DNA from 2 places in the Lentilitoribacter sp. EG35 genome. Region 1 is predicted to be linked to the other one. Evidence: riboswitches for the same ligand, from Rfam matches in the RefSeq annotation. Region 1 holds a riboswitch; the other holds the start of a gene.
The links. A riboswitch is a leader RNA that binds a small molecule or an ion and turns the genes downstream of it on or off. The one in region 1 is predicted to bind cobalamin.
Positions count from the first base shown of each region.

Region 1 (14,892 bases):
AATTTTCGCGCCGGCATCAATTGCAAGGCGAGCATAGTCAGCCATCAATGCTGGTGTGCCGGAATAGTGAATTTCACTACCGCGAAATTCTGGGACGCCGCAATTGCCTTTAACAACAACAACTGCGTCAGGGTCAGCTTTTGTCATATCAAGTAGAGATGATAAAATGTCGGAGGCTCCAACACCACAGTTTGCGCCAACTGCGACAGGGCCATCGCCAATGTCACCGGCGACGTTGTGTATATCTTTAGGATGAAGACCCATCATGGTTTTACCAGCAGTGTCAAATGAACCGGTGTAAACATAAGGCATACCAAGTTTCACTGCTGCTTCTGCCGCTGCCCGAATTTCGTCCGTTGCTGACATTGTTTCAATCCATGCAACTTCTGCGCCACCAGCCTTCAAACCTTCCAGTTGTTCAACAAATGCAGCGACTGCTTCGTCATAGGTCATCGCGCCTAATGGAACCAGCAACTCCCCAGTTGGTCCAACGGAACCAGCCACGATCACACGTTTGTTTGCTGTCTTTGCAATTTTTGTTGCAATTTCAGCTGCAGCTTTATTGAGTTCAAACACTCTGTCTTGCGCATGGTGAAGTTTTAAACGGTGACGCGTTCCGCCGAATGAATTTGTAAGAATGATATCTGAACCAGCATCAACAAAGCCTTTGTGTAGGTTTTCAATTTTTTCCGGTGCGCTTTCATTCCAAAGTTCAGGCGCTTCGCCTGCTTCTAATCCCATTTCAAATAGGTTTGTGCCTGTGGCGCCATCAGCCATCAAGATCCCTTTTTCCGCGATCAGGTCAGTTATAGGATTAGATGTATTGGTCATAGATTACGCCTTTTCAAATCATTTCAAGATATAAACATGTCTTTATATCATTGCAATAGTGTTAAACTCGCTTTGTCAGATTTTTGTTTGAAATTTTTTTGCGAGTTAACCAGAAAAAATGCGAAATTAAGATTCGCTTAGTCTTTCAATAACTTTCCGGTAACGATGTTGCTGTAGAACTACCTCCAGCAAACTTAAAATTTGCTCGCTTCGGATCAGGTACTGCGTACCGAAGTGCTAGTAACTACATGCGTATTTTGTAGTGCCTGCGTATTTTGGCAAAAAACCGTGTCAGCTTTTTGAGCTGACGCGGTTTTTCTTTATGAGCCACAATTTTTCGTTCCCTCTTTTCTTTGCGGGTGTTATTCAGCGATTATGGCTAAAGCAATTATGTTTCAGGGTACGGGTTCGGATGTTGGTAAAACCGTGTTGGTTGCCGGTCTTTGCCGTCTTGCTGCTAATCGTGGCATTAAGGTTGCGCCATTCAAACCACAGAACATGTCGAATAATGCAGCGATTGCCGATGATGGTGGCGAGATTGGCCGCGGTCAATGGCTACAAGCCCTTGCGGCTCGTGTGTCACCATCAATTCACATGAACCCAATTCTGTTAAAGCCTCAATCAGAAACAGGAAGTCAGATTGTAGTTCATGGCAAAGTTTGGGGGCAGGCGAAGGCTCGCGAGTATAAATCGGTCAAACCAAAATTATTGACGTGCGTATTGGAGAGTTTTGAAAAGCTATCTCAAGAGTATGAACTGATATTGGTGGAGGGGGCCGGGTCACCTGCTGAAATAAATTTGCGAGATGGTGATATCGCAAATATGGGATTTGCAACAGAAGCGAATGTCCCGGTTATACTTATCGGCGACATCGATCGTGGAGGTGTCATTGCTTCCATTGTCGGCACATATCAGATTTTGCCGGATAAAGATCGCGATATGATTACAGGGTATTTGATTAATAAGTTCCGAGGGGATGTGTCACTTTTCGATGATGGCTTAACATCAATACACAAGTTCACAGGCTGGCTGAGCTATGGTGTTATTCCGTGGCTTAAAGCAGCTGCTAAATTGCCCGCTGAAGATTCAGTTGTTCTCGATAGAATGAGCGCAAACACATCAGGTAAGTTTAAAATAGCGATTCCAAGACTTCCACGGATGGCTAATTTTGATGATTTTGACCCGTTGATTGCAGAGCAGAATATTGACGTGCAGTTCATCAGTTCGGGGGAAGCTATACCCGGCGATGCTAATATTATTATCCTGCCAGGAACAAAATCGACAATTGCTGATTTAACTTATCTAAGGTCTGAGGGATGGGATGTTCAGCTTCGGGAGCATCTGAAAAAAGGTGGTTCAGTTTTCGGTATTTGTGGAGGTTTTCAAATGCTTGGCAGAAAAATCTTTGATCCTGATCGTATTGAAGGTGACATTTCTGAAATAGACGGTTTTGGTCTTCTAGATATTGAAACCATCATGGAACCTGAAAAAGTTACTCAGAAAACTGATGCGCGTTCGGAGTTTTTTGGTCAAGATATAAATGGTTATGAAATCCATATAGGCAGAACAACTGGCCCGGATTGCTTGCGACCGTTTTCGTTTGTGGGTGAGCGAGGCGAGGGCGCTATTACACAAGATGGGTTGATCTTTGGCACATATTTACATGGCCTGTTTACCGAAGATGATTTTCGCCATGCGTTTTTGAACCACTTCGGCATAATGCAATCTGAGCTAAACTATACTGAGATGGTAGATGTAGCATTAGATGATATTGCTAATGAACTCGAACAACTTGTAGATTTCGATGCTTTACTGAAGATTGCAGAAACTTCATCATAAAATCAAATTACCCAATTGACAGTCACTGAATGCGCGCTTAACAATCGCTCACCATTTGGTTTTTGTTTTGCAAGGTGCAAAGCAAAATTAAAAGGGAATGTGAGGAAGTTGACTCAAGTCGAGGACTTTAATCACAGCCGATCCCGCGACTGTAGAGCGAGTAGGCACCCCTTCGTTGTTTGGCTAAGAGCTTTGTAAATTCATATTGATGAATTGGGTTCAATGGCAAATTTCGAAAAAACCACTGATGGGCAACTGGGATAACACGGGTTGAACGCCTCTTTCTCTACGAATCGTTCCTCGCCCAGACGCCGGTATTCGATTTAGATCGAAGCCAAACATTGGGAAGGTAAGGGTGTGCTGATGACAGGAAACTGTCGAAATACGTGAGCCAGGAGACCTGCCAGAAGGGAACTGAAACAGGCTTGATGTATGTCAGGCCATTGAAGACACGGGGAGCTGTCTGAGTGGGAAATGTATTATATTCTATAAATGCGTCTGTAAACCAAGCATGGCCTGGGCCCATGCTGGCTATTATGCGTCGTTAGAAAATGTCTATCGCACGACATTATTTCGTGCTTGGTGGTGCTCGGTCTGGCAAGTCTTTGTTTGCTGAAAAACTGACACTTAACCTTGCGCCTTCATGCAGCTATCTTGCAACCGCACGCATCTGGGATGATGAGATGCGTGATCGCATTAATGAACATAAAGTACGTCGCGGGGATGAGTGGTTGGGCTTTGAAGAACCGATTGAGCTCGCGCATCAACTCAAGATATTGAATGATCAAAAACAACCTGTTCTCGTTGATTGCTTAACGATGTGGGTTACAAACCTCATGATGGAAGAGCAAGACGTAGAAGCAGCGAGCGATGAGCTGATTGATGTTCTCAAAACTCTCTCAGTGCCAGTTGTGTTTGTCTCAAATGAAGTCGGACAAGGCATTGTACCAGATAACAAAATGGCACGCGAATTTATTGATCATACTGGTCTTTTGCACCAAAAAATTTCTCAAGCAGTTGATGAGGTATATTTTCTCACCGCCGGACTGCCATCCAAATTAAAGGGCTGAACATGCTACAATCTAAAATTCCTGCAACGATTATCACAGGCTTTCTTGGCGCAGGTAAAACAACCATCATTCGATCGATGTTGCAAAATGCCGACGGCAAGAAAATCGCCCTCATTATCAATGAATTTGGTGACTTGGGTGTTGATGGTGATGTGTTGAAAGGGTGCGGAGCTGAAAACTGCACCGAGGAAGATATTGTTGAACTAACAAATGGCTGTATTTGTTGCACGGTTGCTGATGATTTCATTCCCACAATGGAGAAGCTTCTCGAGCGAGAAGAGCGGCCAGATCATATCGTAATTGAAACGTCAGGCCTTGCGCTACCACAGCCGCTTGTTGCCGCATTCAATTGGCCTGAAATAAAGTCGCAAGTAACCGTTGATGGGGTTGTGACTGTGGTAGACAGTGCCGCTGTTTCTGATGGCAGGTTTGCCCATGATCATGATAAACTAGATGCGCAGCGCCAGGAAGATGAAAGTCTGGATCATGAAAGCCCGTTAGAGGAGCTATTTGAAGACCAGCTTACGGCGGCGGATATGATTGTCCTAAATAAAGCTGATCTCATTGATGAGATCAAACTTGATCAGGTTAAAGCATCGGTACAAAATTCTATTGAGCGTAAACCAGCCTTTGTCGTAGCGCGCAATGGTATTGTCCCATCAGATGTACTGCTTGGGCTTGGTGTTGGTTCTGAGGACGATCTGGCAACTCGCAAATCACATCATGAGAAACATCACCATGATGAACATTCTGACGATGATCATGAACACCACCACCACCATCATGACCATGATGAATTTGAAAGCTTTGTGGTTGAACTTGGTGTGGTTAAAAAGCCAGAGGAGTTTTGTGTCGGTCTCAGCGAGTTGATCCAGGAATATGGTATTCTTAGGCTCAAAGGTATTGTTCATGTTCCAGACAAAGCCATGCGCCTCGTTATCCAAGCCGTAGGTGCGCGTGTTGATCAGCATTTTGATCGTCTGTGGAATGCTGATGAAGAGAAGTCTTCTAAACTCGTGGTCATTGGTTTGCATGATATCGAGCAACAAAAAATTGCTTCTGCAATCAAGGGATTGATCTGAGTTAAATCATGCATCTTCTCTTAGCGCAAAAAGGAACAATATCTGACGGAGATGAGGCCATTGATCTTGGTCAATCTCCGGGAGATGTGATTTTCCTTTCAGCAGCAGACACTGAGAATTCAAGTATTGCAAATGCTGTTAATGGTGTTGCTAATTTGGATTGGCGACTGGCTAGCCTTGGGCAGCTGACGCATCCAATGTCAGTTGACACATATGCTGAAAATACCGCTAAACATGCCAAGCTGATTGTCATTCGTGCACTTGGTGGTGCGGGTTATTTCTCCCATGCACTAGAAGCATTTTATGCGACTGCGAGCAACAACAACATCAAGATAGTCGTTGTTCCAGGTGATGACAAACCGGATCCGGAACTAGATCGGTTTTGCAATGTTTCAGGTGAAGACGTAGCTGCATTGTGGCGATACCTCATTGAGGGTGGCGCAAAAAATGCAGCAGGTTTTGTAGAATATTGTGAAACGCTACTTGAAGATAGAACAAGACCTGTTTCCGCTGCGCCGCTACTAAAAGCTGGATTATATTGGCCGCAAGAAACTGAACCAACCCTAGATAAGCTTAAATCAATTTGGATCAAAGGCGCTCCGATTGTAGGGATCAATTTTTATCGCGCGCTTATACAAAGCGGACAAACATCACCAATCGATGCTTTGATTAAGAAGATGCGGGAAGCCGGGTTAAACCCGCTTCCCATATATGTATCCAGTTTGAAAGAGGAATTTTCACAAAATGTTGTTTTGCATCTCTTTCGTCAAACGCCACCAAACGTGGTGATTAATGCGACAGGATTTGCGGTTTCAAAGCCAGGCAATGATTACGCCGCTACAGTGCTCGAGAGAAACGGTGCCCCAGTTTTACAAGCTGTTTTAGCGGGCGGGAATATTGAAGCTTGGGAGGCATCATCACAAGGGTTAGGGTCCAAGGATCTTGCAATGAATGTGGCATTGCCAGAAGTAGATGGTCGTGTGTTTGCTCAGGTGATTTCGTTTAAAACGGCAGATCATTATGATGAGAATGTTCAAGCGAATATTGTTCAGCATCAACCGCATGAATACGGCATTCAGCATGTTGTGGATCTAGCTAAATCATGGGCAGAGTTAGCGCATGCCAAGCCAAATGATAAAGCGATTGCGCTGATACTAGCAAACTATCCAAACCAAGACGGGCGCATTGGAAATGGTGTAGGTTTAGATACGCCTGCAAGTGTTATTGAAGTGCTTCGTGCTATGGAGGCCAATGGTTATGATGTGGGCGAATACCCCAAAACATCGCTCGACCTGATGGATGCCCTTCAAGGGGGTAAGACAAATTCTTCCAAAGTGATTCAAGATGTTCAAGTTGTGCTTGAGCTTAATGAATATATGAATCACTTCAACGGATTATCTCAATCCGTTCGTGATGAGATTCAACAAAGATGGGGTTCTCCAGAAGATGATCCGTTCTTTAAAAATGGAAAGCTGGAGCTCCCATTTATCCGCTGTGGTAAGACCTTGATCGGTGTCCAGCCAGCACGTGGGTATAATATCGATCCTAAAGAAAGTTACCACTCCCCAGACCTTGTTCCACCTCATGGCTATCTTGCTTTTTACATCTACTTACGAGAAATCGCCAAGATACATGCTGTTGTTCACATGGGTAAACACGGAAATTTGGAATGGTTGCCCGGCAAGGCTTTAGCTTTATCTGAGAGCTGCTATCCTGCTGCAATCTTGAAAGCTGTTCCAAATATTTATCCCTTTATTGTCAATGATCCGGGTGAGGGGACACAGGCAAAGCGCAGAACATCTGCCGTGATAATTGACCATCTTACACCTCCGCTTACGCGTGCGGAAAGCTATGGTCCACTCAAAGATTTGGAAGCGTTAGTTGATGAGTATTATCTTGCTTCTGGTTACGATCCTCGACGTTTAAAATTGCTCAAGAAGAAGATTTTTGAACTGATGCAAGATACCGATATTGCGAAAGATGTGGGTGTTGAAAATGACGCTAATGATGATCTGGCGTTGGAGAAATTGGATGCGTGGCTTTGTGAAATGAAGGAGATGCAAATCCGCGATGGGCTGCATATCTTTGGTGTTGCACCACAAAATCGATTGCTTGAGGATTTGACAGTGGCGCTTGCGAGATTGCCGCGCGGAGAAGGCGAAAAAGATAAAAGTCTTCATCGTGCAATTGCTACTGACCTTGAACTTGGGCATGGTTTTGATCCACTGGATTGTGATTTTTCAAAAACATGGGATGGACATCGCCCTGATGCGCTCAACAACGTGAGTTCGGAAAATTGGCGATCAAATGGTGACACAGTCGAGCGGATAGAGCTACTCGCAGCAGACTTAGTATCTGGCAGAACTGAGTGTGCCGAACAATGGGTGAATACAGATATCGTTTTGTTAGAAACGCAGAATCGATTGAAGCAAAGTGTAATTGATAGCGGCAAAAATGAGATCAGTAATATAATAACTGCGTTGGATGGAAAGTTCGTACCTCCCGGCCCATCTGGTGCGCCAACACGCGGACGTCCTGATGTTTTGCCTACGGGCAAGAATTTTTATTCCGTTGATAGTCGTTCATTGCCGACGCCGACTGCATGGGAGCTTGGCAAAAAATCTGCCGAGCTTTTGATTGCGCGCTACGTCCAAGATAATGGAAATTGGCCTACAAGCTTTGGCATCACTGCATGGGGCACGTCCAATATGCGCACAGGTGGTGATGATCTAGCGCAAGTTTTGGCACTGATGGGCGCAAGGCCAACTTGGGATATGGCCTCACGCAGAATGACTGGTTACGAAATCATACCTTTGGCCAAGCTTGGTCGCCCACGGGTAGATGTCACGCTCCGAATTTCAGGTTTTTTCCGAGATGCATTTCCAGATCAAATTGCATTGATTGATCGCGCTGTTCGTGCAATTGGCGCACTTGACGAAGATGCTGCCGATAATCCAATTGCTTTTCGCATGAAGGAAGAGGAGCAGGCCTTATTGGCACAGGGCGTTAGCGTAGAACATGCCAAGAAGCAGTCAGGCTACCGTGTATTTGGTTCGAAACCCGGTGCATATGGCGCTGGTTTACAGGCTCTCATCGATGAGAAGGGTTGGGAGTCTAAGGATGATCTTGCCGAAGCATATATGGTTTGGGGAAGTTATGCTTATGGTGCAAATGAAGATGGAAAATCTGAACGTGATTTGTTTGAAACTCGTTTGAAATCCGTTGAAGCAGTTGTTCAAAATCAGGATAACCGCGAGCATGATCTGCTTGATAGTGATGATTATTATCAGTTTGAGGGTGGTTTAACCGCTGCGGTGGAAAAAGTATCTGGTACGAAACCATCGATCTATCACAATGATCATTCAAGACCTGAAAAACCAGTCATTCGATCGCTTGATGAGGAAATTTCACGTGTGGTGCGTGCACGAGCTGTTAATCCAAAATGGATTTCTGGTATTATGCGTCATAGCTATAAAGGCGCTTTTGAGATGGCGGCAACGCTGGATTACATGTTTGCCTTCGCTGCAACAACCGGTGCCGTACGAGATCATCACTTTGAACTTGTGTATCAAGCCTATTTGGTTGACGATGAGGTCAGGCAATTTATTGAAGATAATAATCCGGAAGCTTTGAAAGAAATGGCAAATCGCTTTTTAGAAGCCATTGATCGAAATCTATGGCAACCGAAAAGTAATTCAGCGAAATTCCAGCTCAACGAGATGGCGAAACTAGATGGAAATGGGAGTTAAGCATGGCGGGTAAAATCACCGATAACATGACCGAAGAGCAGCTCAACGAGCGCCATACGGAAAAGATGAAGAAGAAAAAGGCCGCACGCGATAAGATAATTGCGACCAAGACAATCGAAAAAGGTCTTGTGATGGTTCATACGGGTAAGGGTAAAGGTAAATCAACAGCTGCCTTTGGTATGATTTTTCGTGCTCTAGGTAATGATATGAATGTCGGTATCGTTCAATTTGTGAAAGGTAAATGGGGAACTGGAGAGCGCAAAGTTCTTGAAGCCTTTCCTGATCAAGTTCAAATTACTGCGATGGGTGATGGTTTTACGTGGGAAACCCAAGACCGTCAGCGTGATATAGAGGCTGCCAAGCAAGCGTGGGAACGCGCTAAAGAGATGATTATGGATGACAGTACCCATATGGTTTTGCTGGATGAGCTGAATATTGTGCTGCGTTATGACTATCTTGATATTAACGAAGTCGTTGAGTTTTTAAAGCAAAAACCTGAAATGAAGCACGTTATTATCACTGGCCGGAATGCCAAGGATGAACTCATTGAAGCTGCCGATTTGGTAACTGAAATGACAATGATCAAACACCCGTTCCGTTCGGGCGTTAAAGCACAGGTCGGTGTGGAGTTTTAGGGGAGGGTTTATAGCTTCCGGTGCTGGAATACCGGTACTTCAGAATTGGGATTGAATGAGGTCAAAAAACTGGTCAATACTTTATGTATTTTGGGCTTAATTGTTTGACCGAGAGAATACAAAATTATAGATAACAAACGTATGTACGGTGGTGCCCTTTGAAGGGCTGAAAGAAATTCCGGTGCGGCTGACTTAAACCAAGGGCCAATTCCAGAACTATCGATCATCGAAGCTGTTTTCAGTTTCGGCGTCTCGTGCATCAAATGATGAAACACAAGGAGATGCCGATGCGCATTCTATCAATTACGACTGGACTCATTATTTTAGCTCAACCTGCATACGCCCATATGGGGCATGCTGGTGAATTGGCCGGGCACGCCCATTGGGTGGGAATTGCTGCTGGTGTTGCAGCAATCGCTATTGCTGCGGCTCTGGTCAAAGGCAAAAAGAACACTGAGGTGGACAACGAGCAAGACGATGTATCGTCGGAAGAGACTGCAAGCGGTGAAACTGGAGAAACAGCATGAGCGCTCAAGAAAAAATCGGCATCATGGTGTGTGGCCATGGAAGTCGTAATCAGAATGCCGCAAAAGAGTTTTCATCTGTCGCCAAGGGTTTGAAAAAACTCTACCCTGATACGCCCGTTGAATATGGCTATCTGGAATTTTGTAATCCGGTTATTTCAGATGGTTTGGATAAGCTTCGTGAACAAGGTGTTACCCGTGTATTGGCAGTTCCGGGAATGCTATTTGCTGCCGGGCATGCAAAAAATGATATCCCTTCTGTACTTAACACTTATCAAGCGCAGAACGACGGTATGGTTATAAATTATGGTCGTGAACTTGGTGTAGATCTCAAGATGATCCGCGCAGCAGGTGCGCGTGTTGAAGAAGCGGTGGAAGCTGCAAATAAAGAGCATGGTGAAGTGGGTAAGCACGAAACACTTCTCATGGTTGTCGGGCGCGGTTCATCTGATCCTGATGCCAACTCAAATGTGGCCAAGATCACGCGGATGCTCTGGGAAGGATTGGGCTTTGGGTGGGCAGATACTTGCTATTCTGGTGTAACATTTCCACTCGTCGCACCTGGCCTTAAACATGCAGCGAAGCTTGGTTACAAACGTATTGTTGTTTTCCCGTATTTTCTTTTTACGGGCGTTTTGGTCAAGCGTATATTTAGCTACACCGATGAGGTAGCGGCACTAAACCCTGATATTCAATTTGTGAAGGCCGGTTATCTCAATGACCATTCGCTTGTCCTGGATACATTTAAAGACCGGGTTGAAGAAGTAAAAGTCGGGCAGGCATTGATGAATTGCCAGCTTTGTAAATATCGTGAGCAGGTTTTGGGCTTTGAGGATCAAGTGGGACTGCCGCAGGAAAGCCATCATCATCATGTCGAGGGTATTGGCGGTGGTTTAGAAGATTGCCCGTGTAATGGCGATTGCGATGCCTCTTGCCGCGATCAGGAATTTTGTGAGAAGCATAATCTTCCGTTTACACCGATACATTCACATGATCATTCTCATGATGATGGCCATACTCATAGTCATGATCACCATCATCATCCATATCCGCACGCAGATCATCCACACGGACCCGTTTCAATGACAAAGAAGACATAAATGTCTTCTTTGTCATACGAGCGAAACCCTGCCGAAATTTATCGAAAGTCATTTGAAACTATACGGCAGGAAGTGGATTTATCCAGGTTTGGCAAAGGGTTGGATCAACTGGTTATCAGATTGATTCATTCTTGCGGGATGGTTGATATTGCTGATGATGTTTTCTTCTCAAAAGATGCATTTACTAGCGGACGCAATGCACTTGAAAACGGTGCTAAGGTTTTTTGTGATGTTGAGATGGTTAGAAAGGGCATTATCCCTCGCATGTTACCATCGGAAAATGAGGTTGTTTGTTTGGTGAATGATCCAGATGTTCCGAATATTGCGCAGAAGAAAAATACGACGAGATCAGCGGCTCAGGTTGATTTGTGGAAAGATCAGCTTAAAGGGTCGATTGTGTCCATAGGCAACGCGCCAACAGCTCTTTTTCGATTATTGGAACTTTTGGATGAAGGTTGTGAAAAACCGGCTTTAATCATTGGCATGCCTGTTGGTTTTGTCGGTGCAGTTGAATCAAAGGCCGAACTTGCTGCCAACCCACGTGGCGTGCCTTTTGTTACAGTTGCTGGTCGTCGTGGAGGATCTGCAATGGCCGCCGCTACGGTAAATGCACTAGCTGGTGGGTTGAACAACAATGGTTAGAACTCCCTGGCTTTACATAATCGGTATAGGCGATAATGGTTTAGACAGCTTAAGCGGCCAAGCAACGAGACTGTTTGAAGCAGCTGAAACCGTTATTGCGCCTGCGCGCGTTCTCGAAGAAATTGAAACAGGTGATCGTGATATTATCCCCTGGACATTTGGTGTTTCTGAAACAATTATATTGATAAAGCAGAGACGCGGTACACCAACCACTATATTGGCAACTGGTGATCCTATGCATTTTGGGATCGGCGCCACGTTGCGGCGTTTTTTTGATGCGGATGAGATGGTTGTTGTACCATCGCCTTCCGGCTTCTCGCTGGCAGCATCAAAGATGGGGTGGCCGCTACAGGATACAGCCCAAATATCACTACATGGCCGCGCAGTGGAGGGGCTTCATACACATCTGGTGCCAAAGGCAAAGATATTGTCTTTAACGTCAAATGAGAGGACAATTTTTGAAGTTGCGAAATTATTAGTTGCTCGTGGATTTGGTTCATCTCGGGTTACGGTTCTTGAGCATATTGGCGGAAAGTGCGAAAAGATTACGGCATTTAAAGCTTCTGAAATCTCGGCGGAACTGAATAGCTTTGCTGATTTCAATATTCTTGCCATCGCATGTGAGGCTGATGTTTCGGCACCTGTCCTATCGCGAGTTCCTGGCTTGGCTGATGAAACGTTTGAGCATGATGGTCAGCTAACAAAGCGAGAAGTCCGTTCCGTCGTACTTTCGTTTTTAATGCCATATCAAAATGCAGTCCTGTGGGATGTTGGAGCAGGGTGCGGTTCAGTATCAATTGAATGGATGCGATCTTCACATGGTGCCTGTGCAATTGCAATTGAAGAAAATACTGAACGCTGTGATATGATTTTGGCGAACGCAAAGAACTTGGGTGTGCCAAAGTTGCAGTTGGTTCAAGGCGAAGCACCTGCGAGTTTGGAAGGTTTACAAAAGCCCGATGCCATATTTATCGGCGGTGGTTTAACGGATAAAGGCGTGTTTGATGCCTGTTGGTCCGCATTGGATGAAGGCAAGCCGCTTGTAGCAAATGCTGTGACTGTTGAAAGCGAAGCGAAGTTGATCGCCTTACATGAAAAATACGGTGGTGAACTTGTTCGTATGCAAATTGCAAGGGCTGTGCCAGTTGGTCGTTTTTCCGGTTGGAAACCTTTTATGCCAGTTACGATATGGTCAGTATTAAAAGGGGCTAACCGATGAGCGGCACACTTTATGGAATTGGCGTAGGTCCGGGTGATAGCGAGTTAATGACGTTGAAAGCATTGCGCATATTGCGTGAGTGCCCTGTTGTAGCCTATCCAGCGCCAGACAATGGTGAAAGCTTTGCCCGACAGATCGCAGCGCCATTTATATCGGAAGATCAGAGCGAAATTCCCATTGTCATTCCAATGCGTGTTGAAAGATTTCCTGCACAGGAGGTCTATGATGCTGTTTCTCACAAAATCGCTGAGCATTTGCGGCATGACCGCGATGTTGTTGTTTTGTGTGAAGGGGACCCGTTTTTTTACGGCTCATTTATGTATTTGTATGAACGCCTTGCAGATAAATTCGAATGTGAGGTTGTTCCAGGCGTTTCATCAATGATGGCAGGAGCATCTGCGTTAGGCAGGCCGCTTGCAGCTAGAAATGATGTGCTGACTGTTATTCCTGCACCTTTGCCAGATGAAGATATCTCGCGCCAACTAAAGAGTTGTGATGCTGCATCCATTATCAAGATTGGCCGCCACTTTGAGCGTATTCATAGTCTGTTGACCAAAGCCAAACTGATAGATTGTTGTGGTTACTTGGAGCGGATCAGTCTTCCTACACAAAAAATCATGCCGTTGGCATCGGTGAACCCCACTGAAGTTGCTCCCTATTTTTCAATGATCTTGATGTACAAAGGTGCTGAAGATTGGGTCTCTAACTTACCTATACCAGAGAAAGAGGCGGAACGTTTACAATGAAGCCTGCAATCATAATTCTGTCCTCGTCTGCAATGGCAGTGGCAGAGAAAATTAAGCAAAGCACTTCCGGCGAAATTCATGGATTTGAGAAAAGAGTCCTAAGCGCGGATGTTGTTTTTGGAGATGTAAAGGAGCATCTAGCTGAACTTTTCCTAGCCAGACGCCCGATTGTTGCTGTCATGGCAATTGGTGCCGTTACGCGTTTGTTGGCTCCATTACTTAAAAACAAGATTAGTGAACCACCTGTTCTGGTGGTTGCAGAAGATGCGTCGAGCGTGGTGCCATTACTGGGTGGTCATCATGGTGCAAACGAAATGGCTAGAGTATTGGCAGATGATTTAGGCGCTCACGCAGCTATTACGACTGCTGGTGATCTCCATTTTGGTGTAGCGCTTGATAATCCTCCCAAGGGGTATGTATTGACGAATCCCGAGAGCACAAAAAATGTAATGGCAGCGTTGGTAAATGGTGCGAATGTTGATTTAGTGGGAGATGCACAATGGCTTCGAGAAAGTAAATTGGCGTTTGAAGATGGTGCTGAAGTTCAGCTTACGGTTACACAAAAACTGAGTCATCCCAAGGAATTAGAGCTGGTCTATTACAAAAAGAGTCTGGTTCTTGGCGTGGGCTGTGAACGCGGTTGTAGTGCGGACGAACTCATAGAGCTTGCCGAAGCGACGATGAATGAAAATGGATTTTCCGAAGCTGCCATCGGTATGGTTTCATCAATTGATTTAAAGGCGGATGAAGCTGCAATTCACGCATTGGCGCGACGGTTTGACTGCCCAGCGCAATTCTATAACTCGGATGAGTTACTTGCTCAGACGGATCGATTGCAAACTCCGTCTGACATTGTTTTTGGTGAGGTTGGCGTTTACGGCGTGGCGGAAGGCGCAGCTTTGGCTGCTTCTGGAGGCGACGGCGATTTGATCGTGGCTAAGCAAAAGAGCCAGCGAGCGACATTGGCTATTGGGCAAGCTTCAGATGTGTTTGTGGATACATCAAAAACAGGGAAGCAACGTGGTCGATTATTTGTGGTTGGGATAGGGCCAGGAAATGACGCATGGCGTTCACCAGAGGTAACACAATATGTTTGTATGGCGACAGACCTTGTCGGATATTCACTTTACCTCGATTTGTTAGGTCCGCTTACACACGGTAAGACCCGTCATGACTTTGATCTTGGTAAGGAAGAAGCTCGCGTTCGCCACGCTATGGAGCTGGCGGGAGAGGGCAAAGATGTTGCCCTTGTTTGCTCAGGTGATGCTGGAATTTATGCGATGGCAACGCTTGTCTTTGAGCTGTTGGATAAGGCTGACGGTGAAGACGGATTAACGCCAGATGCAAAACGAATCGAGATCGCGGTGTCTCCGGGGATTTCGGCATTGCAGGCAGCTGCGGCTCGTATCGGCGCACCACTTGGACATGATTTTTGTACAATTTCACTCTCGGATC
Region 1 is NZ_JBFNGQ010000001.1:409,161-424,052, forward strand. It holds gene bmt (betaine--homocysteine S-methyltransferase) at 1-831, opposite strand, end outside; gene AB2J24_RS01875 (cobyric acid synthase) at 1,207-2,670, shown strand; cobalamin riboswitch at 2,710-3,093, shown strand; gene cobU (bifunctional adenosylcobinamide kinase/adenosylcobinamide-phosphate guanylyltransferase) at 3,222-3,740, shown strand; gene cobW (cobalamin biosynthesis protein CobW) at 3,743-4,822, shown strand; gene cobN (cobaltochelatase subunit CobN) at 4,831-8,571, shown strand; gene cobO (cob(I)yrinic acid a,c-diamide adenosyltransferase) at 8,574-9,206, shown strand; gene AB2J24_RS01900 (DUF6732 family protein) at 9,494-9,733, shown strand; gene AB2J24_RS01905 (sirohydrochlorin chelatase) at 9,730-10,830, shown strand; gene AB2J24_RS01910 (precorrin-8X methylmutase) at 10,831-11,472, shown strand; gene cbiE (precorrin-6y C5,15-methyltransferase (decarboxylating) subunit CbiE) at 11,465-12,691, shown strand; gene cobI (precorrin-2 C(20)-methyltransferase) at 12,688-13,437, shown strand; gene cobJ (precorrin-3B C(17)-methyltransferase) at 13,434-14,892, shown strand, end outside.

Region 2 (14,892 bases), on a different contig from region 1:
CAAAAGCTGAAATCTATGCATTGTTGTTTGAAGCACTATCCACTGGAATGGGCGTGATCGTGGTTTCTACGGATTTTGAAGAAGTCGCCGCGATTTGTCATCGCGCTATTGTCTTTAGTCGGGGACAGGTCGTCGAAGAACTTTCCGGCGTTAGCCTTTCGACCGAAACACTTATTCAAGCAGCTTCCGCTGGGGACGTTGCTCAAAATTCACCCGAACTTGAAGCGGGTAGGAGTTAGTTATGCAATCTATTGAATCTGGCGCTCTTGAGCCAACAAAAGCAGAAGTAAAGGGTTTGAGTTTCGGAGAAAAACTAGTCCGCTATATACCAGTTTATGGTCTGTTAATCCTTACCATCTCTCTGATAATTCTTTTCTCCATCATGTTGCCGGATACTTTTCCGACGATGCTGAATCTTCGCGCCATTTTATCCGACAAAGCCATTATTGCACTACTTAGCCTTGCTGCAATGATCCCCATGGCCGCAGGGCGTATTGATTTAACGGTTGGATATGGAATTGTGCTTTGGCATATTCTAGCGATCTCACTTCAAACACTTTACGGAGTTCCCTGGCCTGCTGCTGTATTGATTGTCATTATACTTGGCGCATTGGTTGGTTTTCTAAATGGTGTTTTGGTTGAGGTTGCAAAAATTGACTCCTTCATCGCAACATTGGGAACAGGCACTGTACTTTATGCATTAGCTTTATGGCACACTGGTGGCCGTCAGGTTGTAGGCGCTTTGCCCGATGGGTTTTATTCCATCAGCGGTACATTCATCTTTGGCTTACCGATCACCGCATATTACGTATTTGTCATTACGATAGCGCTCTGGCTTGTGCTTGAATATACACCCATGGGCCGATATCTTTATGCGATTGGCGCAAATCAAAAAGCTGCCGAACTCAATGGCATTCCAACACGAAAATTTGTTGTTGGCACCTTCGTAGCGTCAGGGATCATGACGGCTCTGGCAGGCGTTATCCTTGCGGCAAAACTAAGAATTGGTCAGGCAAGTGTTGGCCTCGAATATTTACTCCCCGCTCTTGTAGGCGCTTTCTTAGGATCAACGACAATAAAACCCGGCCGCGTAAATGTGTGGGGCACCATTATTGGTGTATCCATTCTTGCTGTGGGCATTTCAGGAATTCAGCAATTTGGCGGCTCGTTCTGGGTTGAGCCGATGTTTAATGGCGCAACATTATTGATCGCCATTGGAATTGCTGGCTATGCGCAAAGACGAAAGGGCGCAGTCAAAAAATAATTAAACTTCATCAGCAACTATGGAGGTAACCATGCTGAAACGTACATTTATGAAAGTCCTGCTAGCAGGCACAATTATTGCAGGTTCAAGCTTTTCGGCTGCGAACGCTCAGATGGCGAAATGGGATGGCCCAACCACCGGACCAAAAGCAGCAGATAATAAGACAATTGTTGTTCTGGCTGGCGATCTAAAAAACGGTGGCATCTTGGGTGTTACCAATGGCGTTGAAGAAGCTGCCGCAAAAATTGGTTGGAACGTACGCGTAATTGATGGCGCTGGTTCAATTTCAGGCCGTACTGCTGCATTTGGACAAGCGATGGCATTGCAACCCGCAGGTATTGTTATCAACGGTTTTGATGCTGTTGAACAACAAGCTGCGCTTGAAACCGTTGCAGCCGCAAAAATCCCTATGGTATCCTGGCACTCAGGTCCAAAAATTGGCTGCGATGCACCGGGCGGCATCTTCGCAAATGTATCAACGGATGCCATGACTGTTTCTGAAACGGCCGCTGAATGGGCAGTTGAAGATGCTGGCGGTAAGCCTGCCGTTGTTATCTTCACAGATTCAACCTACCAGATTGCGATTGATAAAGCAGATCGCATTAAAGAAACCATTGAGAAAATGGGTGGCACCGTTCTTGAGTATGTAGATACGCCTATTGCCGATACATCTGCTCGAATGGGCCCTCTGACGACGTCATTATTGCAGAAATACGGTGCAAAATGGACGCATGCCCTGGCTATTAATGACTTATATTTTGACTTTATGGGCCCTGCACTTGCCGCAGCTGGTATTGCTGGGGATGGGGCACCTAAAGCCGGCTCGGCTGGCGATGGTTCTGAGGCAGCTTTTCAGCGCATTCGCACAAATCAGTATCAAGCGATCACCGTAGCCGAGCCTTTAAATTTACAAGGTTGGCAGCTCGTGGATGAGTTGAACCGTGCAATCCAGGGTGAAGCATGTTCTGGTTACATAACTTCACCTGCACTTGTTACGGAAGAAGGCCTTAAGGCTATGGGTGATAGCAATCAATTTGACCCCCAGTCGCCATACCGTGAAGCATACGCAAAAATCTGGGGCAAATAGGCCATCTAAGCGTTACAAAAGGCGGCCAAGTTGGCCGCCTTTTTACGTGTAATAAATGATATTGCATTCAGTTTCTAACTGCATTTCCATCTCCCCATTAATCAGAACAGATCTGAAATCCCCAAACTTGCGAATTATAACTTGCTCAATCAAAGCGATTCTGCAAAAACAACAGAGATGGTTTTTGAAAGCTAGACAGCGGACGAAAATAAAAGGGAACATAGCAAGGCGTATCCAAAAGGAACCTAATCTATGGCTGCCCCCGCAACTGTATGTGGTTGTTAATCTCGTTATACCACTGGCCAACTTGGCTGGGAAGGTGAGAAAAACATGAAACCATGAGCCAGGAGACCTGCCATCAGCAACCGGCCGAATCGGCCAAAACTTAAACTCGCGCACGGTGGGTGCGAACAAGGAGTAATATAATGCATGTAGAACCTGGCGTCGTTGATGGCGCAAAAATCGCTTTGAGCTATGCAACTGCAGTTGGTGCTGCTGGTCTTTTAGGAAAAATGGCACTTGATACAATTAAACATGATGGTGGTATCTCAGCACTAGCAGTAAGAAGTGTAATTTCAACCATTTTGGTATTTGTTTTCTTTCAAGTACTTCCCCATTATCCAGTTGGCGTTTCGGAAGTTCACTTTATTTTGGGCTCAACCCTTTATCTTTTGTTTGGCGGCGGTGCCGCAGCAATTGGTTTGGCGGCAGGCCTTCTTCTTCAAGGCGTATTGTTCGCGCCAATTGATTTGCCGCAATATGGCATCAACTTAACAACATTGCTTGTTCCGCTTTGGGCTGTTGGTATGCTTGCAAAGCGCATTATTGCGCCAAAAACGGCTTATGTGGATCTATCCTATAAACAAGCACTTGCGCTATCGACAACATACCAAGCCGGCATTGTTGGCTGGGTTGCGTTCTGGGCATTTTATGGCCAAGGCTTCGGCGCAGAAAACCTGTCTAGCGTTGCGTCATTCGGTGCCGCTTATATGCTTGTCATTCTTGTTGAACCAATTGCTGATTTGGCAGTCCTATACGGTGCAAAAACACTTCGCGGGGCTTCAAACTCACCTATATTATACAATCGCCTGCATAATCCTGCGGCATAGTAGTCCTTATTCCCAAATCCAAAAATGATTTGGAGCATTTAAGGAAAGTATCAATAGCAGCATAATTTTGCTGCTATTTTTGTTGGTGCTAGAGAAACTTCTTTGCGGCATCAGATCAAATATTTGCCTGTTTTACCGCAAATTCGCTATGCTATTTCCACAAAAGTTAGAAATGGCGGAGAGGAAGGGATTCGAACCCTCGAGACAGTTGCCCGCCTACACGCTTTCCAAGCGTGCGCCTTCGACCACTCGGCCACCTCTCCGTTCTTATCGCGTTATACGGTGATAAGATTAAACACTAGCTCGGTAGTTCTTGCTAGGATTTCCGCGCAATATAGCCAGAACCAATGTTTTAGCAATCACTTTCTAGTATTTTTGTTGCAAAATTCGACAAGCTGATAGACGCAAGATATCTGGTGGCATTGCACAATCTAGATACGTAAATTAAGTCTATGCCAAGATTTACAATACGACCTTCAGAAAAGTTTAAAACGAATGAGATTTATTTTCCGCTTTATCAGTATCATCTGCCTCATTATTGCAATCATTGTTGGGGTTGTGGATGCACTTCACTCGGTCGTTGTCGGTCAGCTAACGCTTGCTCCTCTCGGTGAATCTTGGGAAGGGTTTAATCCGGAATCTCTGGAACTTGCAACAACGCTCATTCAGACTTATCTTTTAAAAGAAGCGTGGGACCCGGTCGCGCAATGGATATTACTGCAGCCAAGTTCGGTAGTATTTTTAGTGCTGTCATTTTTGTTCTATGCGCTAAGCTATAAACGCGAAAAACCCGAAGATCGTTTTTTTACGCGATAAGTTGCAAAGGATGAATGATGTTGTTTGAGAATTTTTTTTCGAAAAAAACACAAATGCCAACTACGGCAGACGCATTACCTGGTCGCAGTGATGCCATAGCGACATCTGAGTTTCATTTTGTCAATCAGATGTCTTTAAAAGGCCCATGGTCGGATAACCTGGAAACTGCCTATTTTGGGATGGGCTGCTTTTGGGGTGTTGAACGTCTCTATTGGCAAATTGATGGTGTTTTTGTCACGGCAACTGGTTATGCCGGGGGCATTACACCTAACCCTACTTATGAAGAAACGGTCACAGGACAAACAGGACACACAGAGATTGTGCAAGTCGTTTTTGATTCCAGAAAAGTTACATTTGAACAGCTTCTAAAAACATTCTGGGAAGAACACGACCCAACTCAAGGCATGCGCCAAGGCAATGATGTGGGTACAACTTATCGCTCTGCAATATATACGACTACCAGAGCTCAACTAGAAGCCGCCAAATTAAGTTTAAAACAATATCAAAAAAACCTTAGTAAAGCAGGTGTTTCCTCAGAAATTACAACCGAGATTAAGCCGCTTGATACTTTTTATTATGCTGAGGGATATCACCAGCAATATCTGGCAAAAAACCCCGGTGGCTATTGTAACCTTCGAGGAACGGGCGTTACTTGTGTTAAATCCTAAGTAAATTACTCATCAATCACATGATTGAATTGTGAGAAATTGCTTATTACAGTTGTTATTCTCCTGCCAATGTTTAGTGTGAGCAGATGATTTTTCTCTCACGGGCAAACTCCCATCTGTCCGCATTCGCATGAGCCGGCACACATTTTGACTAACAAAAAATCTATTAAAGATCCCCATTTATTAAGTAATCTTGTTAGCCAAGAAAGCCGTGCATCAGCGACGCCGATGATGGAACAATTCATTGAGATCAAAGCGACAAACCCAGACTCACTTTTGTTCTACCGTATGGGCGATTTTTATGAACTATTTTTTGACGATGCTGTGGATGCATCTCGCGCACTGGGCATAACGCTGACTAAGCGCGGTCAACATATGGGCGAAGATATTCCCATGTGTGGCGTGCCCGTTCATGCTGCTGATGATTATTTGCAAAAACTAATTGCTCTAGGTTTCCGTGTATCTGTTTGCGAACAAACAGAAGCTCCAAGCGAGGCAAAAAAACGTGGAGCCAAGTCTGTTGTGCGGCGTGATGTCGTCAGGCTTGTCACACCGGGAACGCTGACAGAGGAAAAACTTCTTACCCCATCGCAATCAAATTATCTGATGACAGCCGCTCGCCTTAAAACAAGTGGTGAGCATGAGTTCGCACTTGCATGGGCAGATATCTCAACAGGGCAATTTCGGGTTTGTACATCAACAAAGACCAGACTCCTAGCTGATATTTTGCGCATTGAACCAAGTGAATTGGTTGTTTCAGAAAACCTTTTTCATGATGAAGATCTTCGCGCAACATTTGATATTTTGGGAACGACAGCTGTCCCTCAACCCGCTGTGATGTTTGATAGTACGGTTGCCGAAGATCGTATAAAGCGGTTCTTTGATATTTCCGCACTTGATGGCATAGGTAATTTTTCTCGGGTAGAATTGGCAGCAATTGCGGCTACCATCGGCTATATCGAAAAAACGCAACTGGATGAACGCCCGCCATTGGAAAAACCTTCTCGGGATGGAGATGGGCAAAATCTGTTTATTGACCCAGCAACACGTGCGAACCTGGAACTTGTCAGGACTTTATCTGGCGAGAAAAACGGAAGTCTGCTTAAAGCAATAGATCGAACTGTAACTGGAGGTGGTGGCCGCCTTTTAGCAGAACGCCTCATGTCACCACTTACTGACCCTGACGAAATTAATACTCGGCTTGATTCGGTGAGTTGGTTTATCAAAGACAATATGCTATCCGAACAACTTGCAGAAGCACTCAAGGCTATGCCAGATATGCTACGTGCATTATCACGTCTTGCTCTCAATCGAGGAGGTCCACGAGACCTCGGTACATTGCGTATGGGCATTAGCACGTCAAGGGAAGTTCTATCCATATTTGGGGATCGGCATATGCCGGTTGAGATCTCAGATGCTGTTACACATCTATCTTCACTACCAGCGGAACTTCTTGATAGCTTAAATAAGACACTTTCTAACGAATTACCGCTGCTTAAACGCGATGGTGGTTTCATAAAGAAAGGCTACCACGAAACATTAGATGAATGCCTAGCTTTGCGTGATCAATCTCGGCAGGTTATTGCCGGGTTGCAACTCAAATATGCAGAAGAAACATCTGTAAAAAACCTTAAGATCAAGCACAATAATATGCTTGGTTACTTCATTGAAGTAACTGCACAAAACGCTAGTGCCTTAACATCAGATGATGAAGCAAAGGCTAAATTTATTCACCGGCAAACGATGGCCAACGCTATGCGTTTTACCACCACAGAGTTGGCGGAACTTGAAAGCAAAATTGCAAACTCTGCCAATGAAGCAATACAAATAGAATTAAGCTTATTCGACGAACTTTGCGAGCTCGTCGTCAAACATGCATCCTTAATCAAAAATATAGCTGATGCGATATCTACAATTGACGTTGCCATCGCAAATGCTGATTTGGCCCAAGAGCAGGGATATTGCCGTCCACAAGTGGACCATTCACATGAATTTAACATAGTCGCAGGTCGTCACCCGGTTGTTGAACAAGCACTTCGACTACAATCAGCTGATCCGTTTGTTGCAAATGATTGCAATCTTTCACCGAATGAAACAGAACAAAACGCAGCAATTTGGTTGCTTACTGGTCCTAATATGGGTGGTAAATCAACTTTTCTTCGCCAAAATGCACTTATCGCTATAATGGCACAAATGGGTTCTTATGTTCCCGCGGGGCATGCTCATATTGGTATCGTGGACCGCCTATTTTCTCGCGTGGGAGCTTCCGATGATCTGGCTCGTGGACGCTCGACATTTATGGTCGAGATGGTCGAAACAGCAGCTATCCTTAATCAAGCTACCGAAAAATCACTCGTGATCCTGGATGAAATTGGCCGCGGCACATCAACTTTTGATGGGCTTTCAATTGCGTGGGCTGCCGTTGAACATTTACACGAAGTAAACTGTAGCCGGGGACTATTTGCGACACATTTTCATGAACTTACAGCCTTATCAGATAAATTGGTCCGTCTTTCGACGGCCACCATGAAGGTCAAAGAGTGGGATGGCGATGTAGTTTTTTTGCATGAAGTCGGGCCTGGCACTGCAGATCGATCATATGGAATTCAAGTTGCCCGACTTGCTGGATTGCCAGATATTGTTGTTCATCGCGCGCGCGAAGTTCTAAAACAACTCGAAGAAAATGATAGAGAAAATCCAGCTCAACAACTTATTGATGACTTGCCGCTATTTTCCGTCAAAGCCGATATACCAACGCATCATGGAAAGAATGAACCGAGTGAAGTAGAAAATCTTTTGCAAAGCCTCAATCCAGATGATATGTCGCCACGCGAAGCCCTTGAAAAGCTTTACGAGCTAAAGCGCCATCAAAACAAAAATGAGACTTAAAATGCCATCTATTGATATCCTTTGTATCGGAAATGCTATTGTGGATATTATCGCGCGTTGTGATGATAAATTTCTCGAAGACAATGGCATTATCAAAGGTGCCATGAATCTGATCGATTCTGATCGAGCTAAAACACTATATGCACGCATGGGACCGGCCATTGAAACATCTGGCGGAAGTGCTTGCAACACCGCCGCAGGCGCAGCAGGATTTGGCGCAAAAACAGCTTTGTTTGCAAAAATTTCCAATGATCAACTCGGTGAGATTTTTACCCATGACATTCGTGCCATTGGCACGCAATTTGAAAGTGTGCCATTAGACGGAACACCACCGACTGCTAGATCCATGGTGTTTGTTACACCTGATGCGGAACGAACATTTAACACCTACCTTGGTGCTTGCGTTGAGATCGGGCCAGAAGATATCGATGTGCAAGTCGTAGCTGATTCAAAGGTTACATATTTCGAAGGCTACCTGTGGGATCCGCCGCGTGCAAAAGATGCCATCCGCTTGGCATCAAAGATAGCTCATGAGAATGGCCGATTGGTGGCCGGATCACTCTCTGATTCTTTTTGTGTTGATCGTCATCGCGTAGAGTTTTTGGACCTTATTAGAACAGGTACGATTGACATCGTTTTTGCCAATGAAGATGAAGTAAAATCTCTCTACGAGACCGATAGTTTTGATGTAGCGGTTGAAAATCTGCGCCGCGATTGCAATTTTGCGACCGTGACACGTGGCCCAAAAGGCTCGATCGTTATCAATGGAGATGAAACTATTATCGTAGATGGCCATCATGTCGAAAATATTGTTGATACATCTGGCGCTGGCGATCTTTATGCAGCTGGTTTCTTATATGGCTTTACCCACGATCATGACTTGGAAACATGTGCCAAATTAGGAAACTTTATTGCATCGCAAGTCATTCAGTATATTGGACCAAGACTGCAAGTATCAATTCCAGATCTTGTTAAAGAATCCGGTATTCTGAAATAAACTAACGCACAATAACAGGTTGATCGAAGTATCAATTTTAACAATAAAGCTGCTGGCTACACAATTGCCAGCAGCGTAAGATTAAAGCAACCGAACAGATATTCCGCCATCAATGCTAAGCTGTGCGCCTGTTACAAAACTTGATCGATCAGATAACAAGTATAACGCCGATTGCGCAATCTCTTTTGGGTCAGCCAGGCGTTTCAACGGATGCAAGTTCGCAATAAATTCCTGAGTATCGGGATCATCTCCCGCCATTGCAGTTTTTGTTCCTCCAGGAAGGATAGCGTTTACACGGATACCCTCGCCAGCATGTTCAGATGCAAGCGCCTGCGTTAATCCGGTCATCCCAGCTTTTGAGGCAGCATAAGCGGCCATTCCCGGCATACCGCCATTGCTGGACCCGACAAAAGAACTAGTGAACACAATAGCTCCTTTTCCCTGTGTAATCATTGCTGGTATTTGGGCTTTAGAAGCATAAAATGCGCTGGATAAGTTGGCCGCAATTACAGCATCCCAATTTGCTGAATCCATCTCAGAAACCGGACCCATGTTCCCCATGATTCCCGCGTTATTAAATGCACCATCAAGTTTGCCATACTTTTCTAATGCATGATCCACGAGCTGCTTGGAATAGGCTTCGTCAGTCACATCACCGATAAAGCAGGATGCTTTGCCATTACTAAGAATAATTTGATCAACTACTTTTTTCAATTCGGCTTTACGCCTTGCGCCGAGAACTACGTTAGCGCCTTCCGAGGCAAAAAGCAGAGCGGCGGCAGCGCCGATACCACTGCTTGCGCCAGTAATAATGATTGTTTTGTTTTTTAGTTCCATAATCATGCCTTTCTGTTTTGCACGACTATGCTTTATTAAATTCACCCCTATTCAAACCACCCGATTCTTGCGTTAATCAAAATGCATGGAATCAGTGCGCAAGGGAATACATTTCCAGATGAATCATCACCTGAAAGTAAGGAGCTGAATTGAAAAATTAGACCTATCGATCTTTAAAACCAATAATGTCCAAGTTATTCTTTAGAATCAATATCTTGTTCGACAATTTTAGGTCCACCTTTGGCGACACCAACCATTGCTGGTCGTAAAACACGGGTGCCAATAACGTAACCATCCTGCACCACATTAACCACCGTGTTGTTTGGTGTTTCTGTATCAGGAACTTCGAACATCGCTTGATGGAAATTTGGATCAAATTTCTTACCCATTACGTCAAGCTTCTTAACACCATGTCGTTCCAATGCAGAAAGCATTGAACGCTCAGTCATTTCAACGCCTTCCAATAGCGCTTTCAGATTTTCATCTGCAGCGCCATCTTCTGCTTTTGGAGCAGCTTCAATCGTACGACGTAAATTATCCGCAACACCAAGCATATCTTTTGCAAAACTAGAAACAGAAAATGTTTTAGCATCTTGTATTTCACGCTGCGTGCGTTTCCGCAGGTTTTGCATGTCAGCAACTGCACGAAGCGCATCATCTTTAAGCGTCTGGTTTTCAAGCAAGAGTTTTTCAAGCACTTCATGATCATTAGATTGATCAGCTTCGCCTGCCTCTTCTTCATTCAACGAGGAAGCGTCGATCTTTTCTTCAGCCTTGTTTAACGCCTCAAGAATTTCTTCAAGTTTGTTATCAACGTTTTCAGAACCACTATTTTCGGGGGCTTCCTGACTCATTGTTCGGAATTCTCACTTTTTACAATTTTTGAATTTCCAACTGCATATCGACATTATATGGCAAAAATCAAGAGCTAATCCGTCAAATATGTAAATAACCTCCAATCCAAAACATTGAATTATCTACTCCTAGATACGAAATTTGAGACGAAGAATTGCAAATAACGCATATTTAATGCCGATTTGGTACCATTTTCACACATTGTTGCGTTGCAATACACACGGAGCATGCTAACTTGATCCATCCAAATGCGGAAAACTATAAAGGCGGCTATATATATGTTTTATAACTTTCATGAGCTTAATCATGCGGCTATTGCTCCGATGCGTGCCTATGCAGATGCGCTCCGATTTGCTTACGAGAGCCCTGCCAATCCCTTTTCCAAATCGCCAATGGTACGCTCTCTTTCCGCAGGCCTAGAAGTATTTGAACGCACGACACGTCGTTATGGTAAGCCAGATTTTGGATTGGAAACTACGCAGATCGATGGCAAGACAGTCGCCGTCGAAGAAAATATTATTTGGTCGAAACCTTTTTGTGATCTCCTGCATTTCAAGCGAGACCTTCCAAAAAGCTGCAAGTCACAGCCAAAAATTCTCCTTGTAGCTCCAATGTCCGGTCATTACGCAACACTTTTGCGGGGAACAGTTGAAACACTCCTTCCACATGCTGAAATTTATATAACAGATTGGACGGACGCTCGCATTGTTCCAAAAGCCGTCGGTAGCTTCGATCTTGATGATTATATCGACTACATAATTGATATGTTTGACACATTGGGACCAGATACACATGTCATGTCAGTTTGCCAGCCGTCTGTGCCTGTGTTAGCTGCGGTCTCACTTATGGAAGCACGTAAGAGTAAGAATACGCCTCGCTCCATGACCCTCATGGGTGGCCCCATTGATACGCGTGTGAATCCAACCGGAGTGAATAAACTCGCTCAATCCAAACCATTGTCTTGGTTTGAAGAAAACGTAATCATGTCAGTGCCTTGGCCGCTTAAAGGTTTTGGTCGTCGTGTTTATCCAGGATTTCTTCAACTATCAGGCTTCATGTCTATGAACTTGGATAAGCATGTTGAAGCAAAGAGTAAGTTCTTCATGAATCTGGTCAAGGGTGATGGAGATACAGCAGAAAAACATCGTGAATTTTATGATGAATATATGGCTGTAATGGATTTAACCGAGGAGTTCTATCTTCAAACGGTTGACGTTGTGTTCATTACACATGCGTTGCCGAAAGGTGAAATGATGCATCGCGGCGAACTTGTTGACACAAGAAGCATCAAGAAGTGCGCTCTTTTCACAATCGAAGGCGAAAATGATGATATTACTGGTGTTGGGCAAACCCAAGCAGCACATACTCTTTGCCCTAATATTCCTAAGACTAAACGTGAACACTATATGCAACCAGATGTTGGGCATTATGGTGTGTTTTCCGGCTCCCGATTTAGAAAAGAAATTGCGCCCCGTATTTTAAAGTTTACTGCAAATCTTAATAACAAGGTCGGTTAGAGTTACATTGGTTTTCCGATTTATTGAAAAATTTATCTAAATCTAGAATATGTGTAAGTTATTGATTCTAATTTATTTTCCATTATAATTTTCTGTAATTTATTGCGAATGACCTTCTTACGTGGTTGAATTTATCCATCTGCCTCACAACATCTATATTGTAAGGAGGCACAAATGCCTCACCAACATGAGGATAAAAAATGATACAATCAGCACTAGTACGTCCCGCATGGACGCCTGTAACCATCGCTCTGATGGTATTGGGCTTTATGGTTTTTTGGCCGCTTGGTCTTGCCATGATCGCCTATATTATTTGGGGTGAACGTTTGGATGAATTTAAATCTGAAATGAATAATGCAACAGATGGATTCTTCAGATCTTGTCGTAGATCTGGTTCTGGATTTGGTCGAAGCCGCTCACATTACAATTCGGGCAATATGGCTTTTGACGAATGGCGAGATGAAGAACTTCAACGTTTGGACGAAGAACGTCGTAAGCTTGATGCAATGCGTGAAGAATTTGACGCACATATGCGTGATTTACGCAGAGCGCGTGACAAAGAAGAGTTTGATGCATTTATGCAATCTCGATCCAAGTCAGGCAAAAAAAACAAAAAATCGTCAGTTCCAAAAACAACTGACTGATAGATTAGATGATACGGCGCTTTAGCGCCGTTTTTCTTCGTTAGAATGATTAAATTATTCTACGCAAAACGAATCAGTTAAAATGGTTGCATGCTCTCCTTTTTGAAGAAAACAGCCAATGATAGGCCCCAAGACAGATTTATTGATGTTGGTGATCGATCATTACCACTCAAGATTCGTCCCCACGCGCGCGCGAAGCGCATCACCTTACGCATTGATCCTGGCGGGCGGGGACTAAGCCTTACGATCCCGCGAAAACTTCCCGAACATGAGATTAATGAATTTTTGGAGAAGTACCATGGCTGGATTTTAACAAAGCTAGCCAAGTTTCCCAAAGATGATGAACTCATTGAGGGTGGATATATTAAAATTCGCGGCCAAGATCATCTTATAGAACGCACAGGGAAAATTCGCGGAATAACTGAAACTGTTCAGTTGGATGGAGAATTTATCCTTAGAGTTTCTGGGGATGTGCCACACCTTAAACGACGCATTTCGGATTTTTTAAAATCAGAAGCACGCAAAGATCTCGAAAAATCGACACATTATCACGCTGAAAAAATAGGGCGCTCTTTTAAGTCCATCAGCCTACGCGATACGAAAAGTCGTTGGGGTTCTTGTTCATCAGATGGCAGTCTATCTTACTCATGGCGAATAATCATGGCGCCGCCATTTGTGCTGGATTATCTAGCTGCACACGAGGTATCTCACCTTGTTGAAATGAACCACGAACCACAATTTTGGCAATTATGCGAGAACCTTTGCCCGCATACTCAGGATGCAAAAAAGTGGCTAAAGAAAAATGGTAGTCTTCTTCACGCCATAAATTTCAACTAAATTACGCTGAATCATCTTCAAACCTATCAAAATACTCGACTCTTTGCGCTATTCATGGCACTTGCGGAATTATGAAACTTACGATCAAAACATGTGGTTTGAAATCTGCCGAAATCGTGGCCCATTCTGTTGAAAACGGCGCTGATCAGATCGGATTTATATTCTTTGAAAAAAGCCCGCGACATGTGACGGTTCAGCAAGCCAGTGATGCAGCAGTACCCGCACGCGGCAAGGCTGAGATCGTGGCCGTATCGGTAAATGCGAGTGACGAGTATCTTGATGAAATCGTAACTGGCCTTCAGCCAGATATGTTACAACTACACGGTAAGGAAACACCAGATCGCGTAGCAGAAGTTAAACATCGCTACGGCTTACCAGTTATGAAAGCTTTTTCAATACAGAGCGCTACAGATCTTGACAAAATAAAGCCGTATATTGGTATCGCTGATCGTATGTTGTTTGATGCGAAAGCCCCCAAAAATTCTGAATTACCTGGTGGCAATGGGGTATCATTTGATTGGACTCTGCTTGATACACTTGATCCAGAGATTGAATATATGCTTTCAGGCGGACTAAATGCTGATAATGTTGGCATAGCAATTGAAAGTACAAATGCGTTTGGGCTTGATCTTTCTTCTGGAATTGAAAGCTCGCCGGGCGTAAAAGATAAAACCTTGATGACTAACTTCTTTCAAACCATCAATAAGAATTTGGGGCATCAAGCAGTAAATAAAGCTATTGGGAGAACGGCCTTGAGCGAACAAAATATTCCGAATTCTTATCGGGAAGGTCCTGATGAAGATGGACGTTTTGGCATCTATGGAGGTCGTTTTGTTGCCGAAACATTGATGCCTCTCATTCTTGATTTGCAGGATCACTGGGAAGTGGCAAAATCAGACCCTACATTTAAGGATGAACTTGAAGATCTAAATAAGCATTATACAGGTCGTCCCAGCCCGCTTTATTTTGCAGAGCGCCTGACCGAAGAACTTGGCGGTGCAAAAATCTATTTTAAACGCGACGAGTTAAACCACACAGGTTCTCATAAAATCAACAATTGCCTCGGGCAAATTCTTCTTGCCAAGCGTATGGGAAAGAAGCGCATTATTGCTGAAACAGGTGCTGGTCAACACGGCGTTGCATCGGCCACAGTTGCCGCTCGTTTTGGTCTGCCTTGTGTTGTCTACATGGGTGCAAAAGATATTGAGCGCCAGGCACCAAATGTGTTTCGTATGAAGTTGCTGGGTGCTGAAGTGATTGGCGTTACCGCCGGTAATGGGACGCTCAAAGATGCGATGAATGAAGCTTTGCGTGATTGGGTAACCAATGTCGATGATACCTATTACATTATTGGCACAGCAGCTGGCCCTCA
Region 2 is NZ_JBFNGQ010000008.1:13,962-28,853, forward strand. It holds gene AB2J24_RS13940 (sugar ABC transporter ATP-binding protein) at 1-239, shown strand, start outside; gene AB2J24_RS13945 (ABC transporter permease) at 242-1,264, shown strand; gene AB2J24_RS13950 (substrate-binding domain-containing protein) at 1,314-2,351, shown strand; cobalamin riboswitch at 2,513-2,726, shown strand; gene AB2J24_RS13955 (energy-coupling factor ABC transporter permease) at 2,777-3,460, shown strand; tRNA gene AB2J24_RS13960 (tRNA-Ser) at 3,634-3,723, opposite strand; gene AB2J24_RS13965 (hypothetical protein) at 3,956-4,276, shown strand; gene msrA (peptide-methionine (S)-S-oxide reductase MsrA) at 4,291-4,944, shown strand; gene mutS (DNA mismatch repair protein MutS) at 5,110-7,833, shown strand; gene AB2J24_RS13980 (adenosine kinase) at 7,835-8,830, shown strand; gene AB2J24_RS13985 (SDR family oxidoreductase) at 8,912-9,667, opposite strand; gene grpE (nucleotide exchange factor GrpE) at 9,862-10,521, opposite strand; gene AB2J24_RS13995 (polyhydroxyalkanoate depolymerase) at 10,801-12,039, shown strand; gene AB2J24_RS14000 (DUF2852 domain-containing protein) at 12,240-12,683, shown strand; gene AB2J24_RS14005 (M48 family metallopeptidase) at 12,774-13,520, shown strand; partial or broken gene AB2J24_RS14010 (phosphoribosylanthranilate isomerase) at 13,592-14,215, shown strand; gene trpB (tryptophan synthase subunit beta) at 14,273-14,892, shown strand, end outside.
Region 2: linked by a shared signal. The riboswitch ahead of AB2J24_RS13955 (energy-coupling factor ABC transporter permease) and the one ahead of cobU (bifunctional adenosylcobinamide kinase/adenosylcobinamide-phosphate guanylyltransferase) in region 1 are both predicted to bind cobalamin.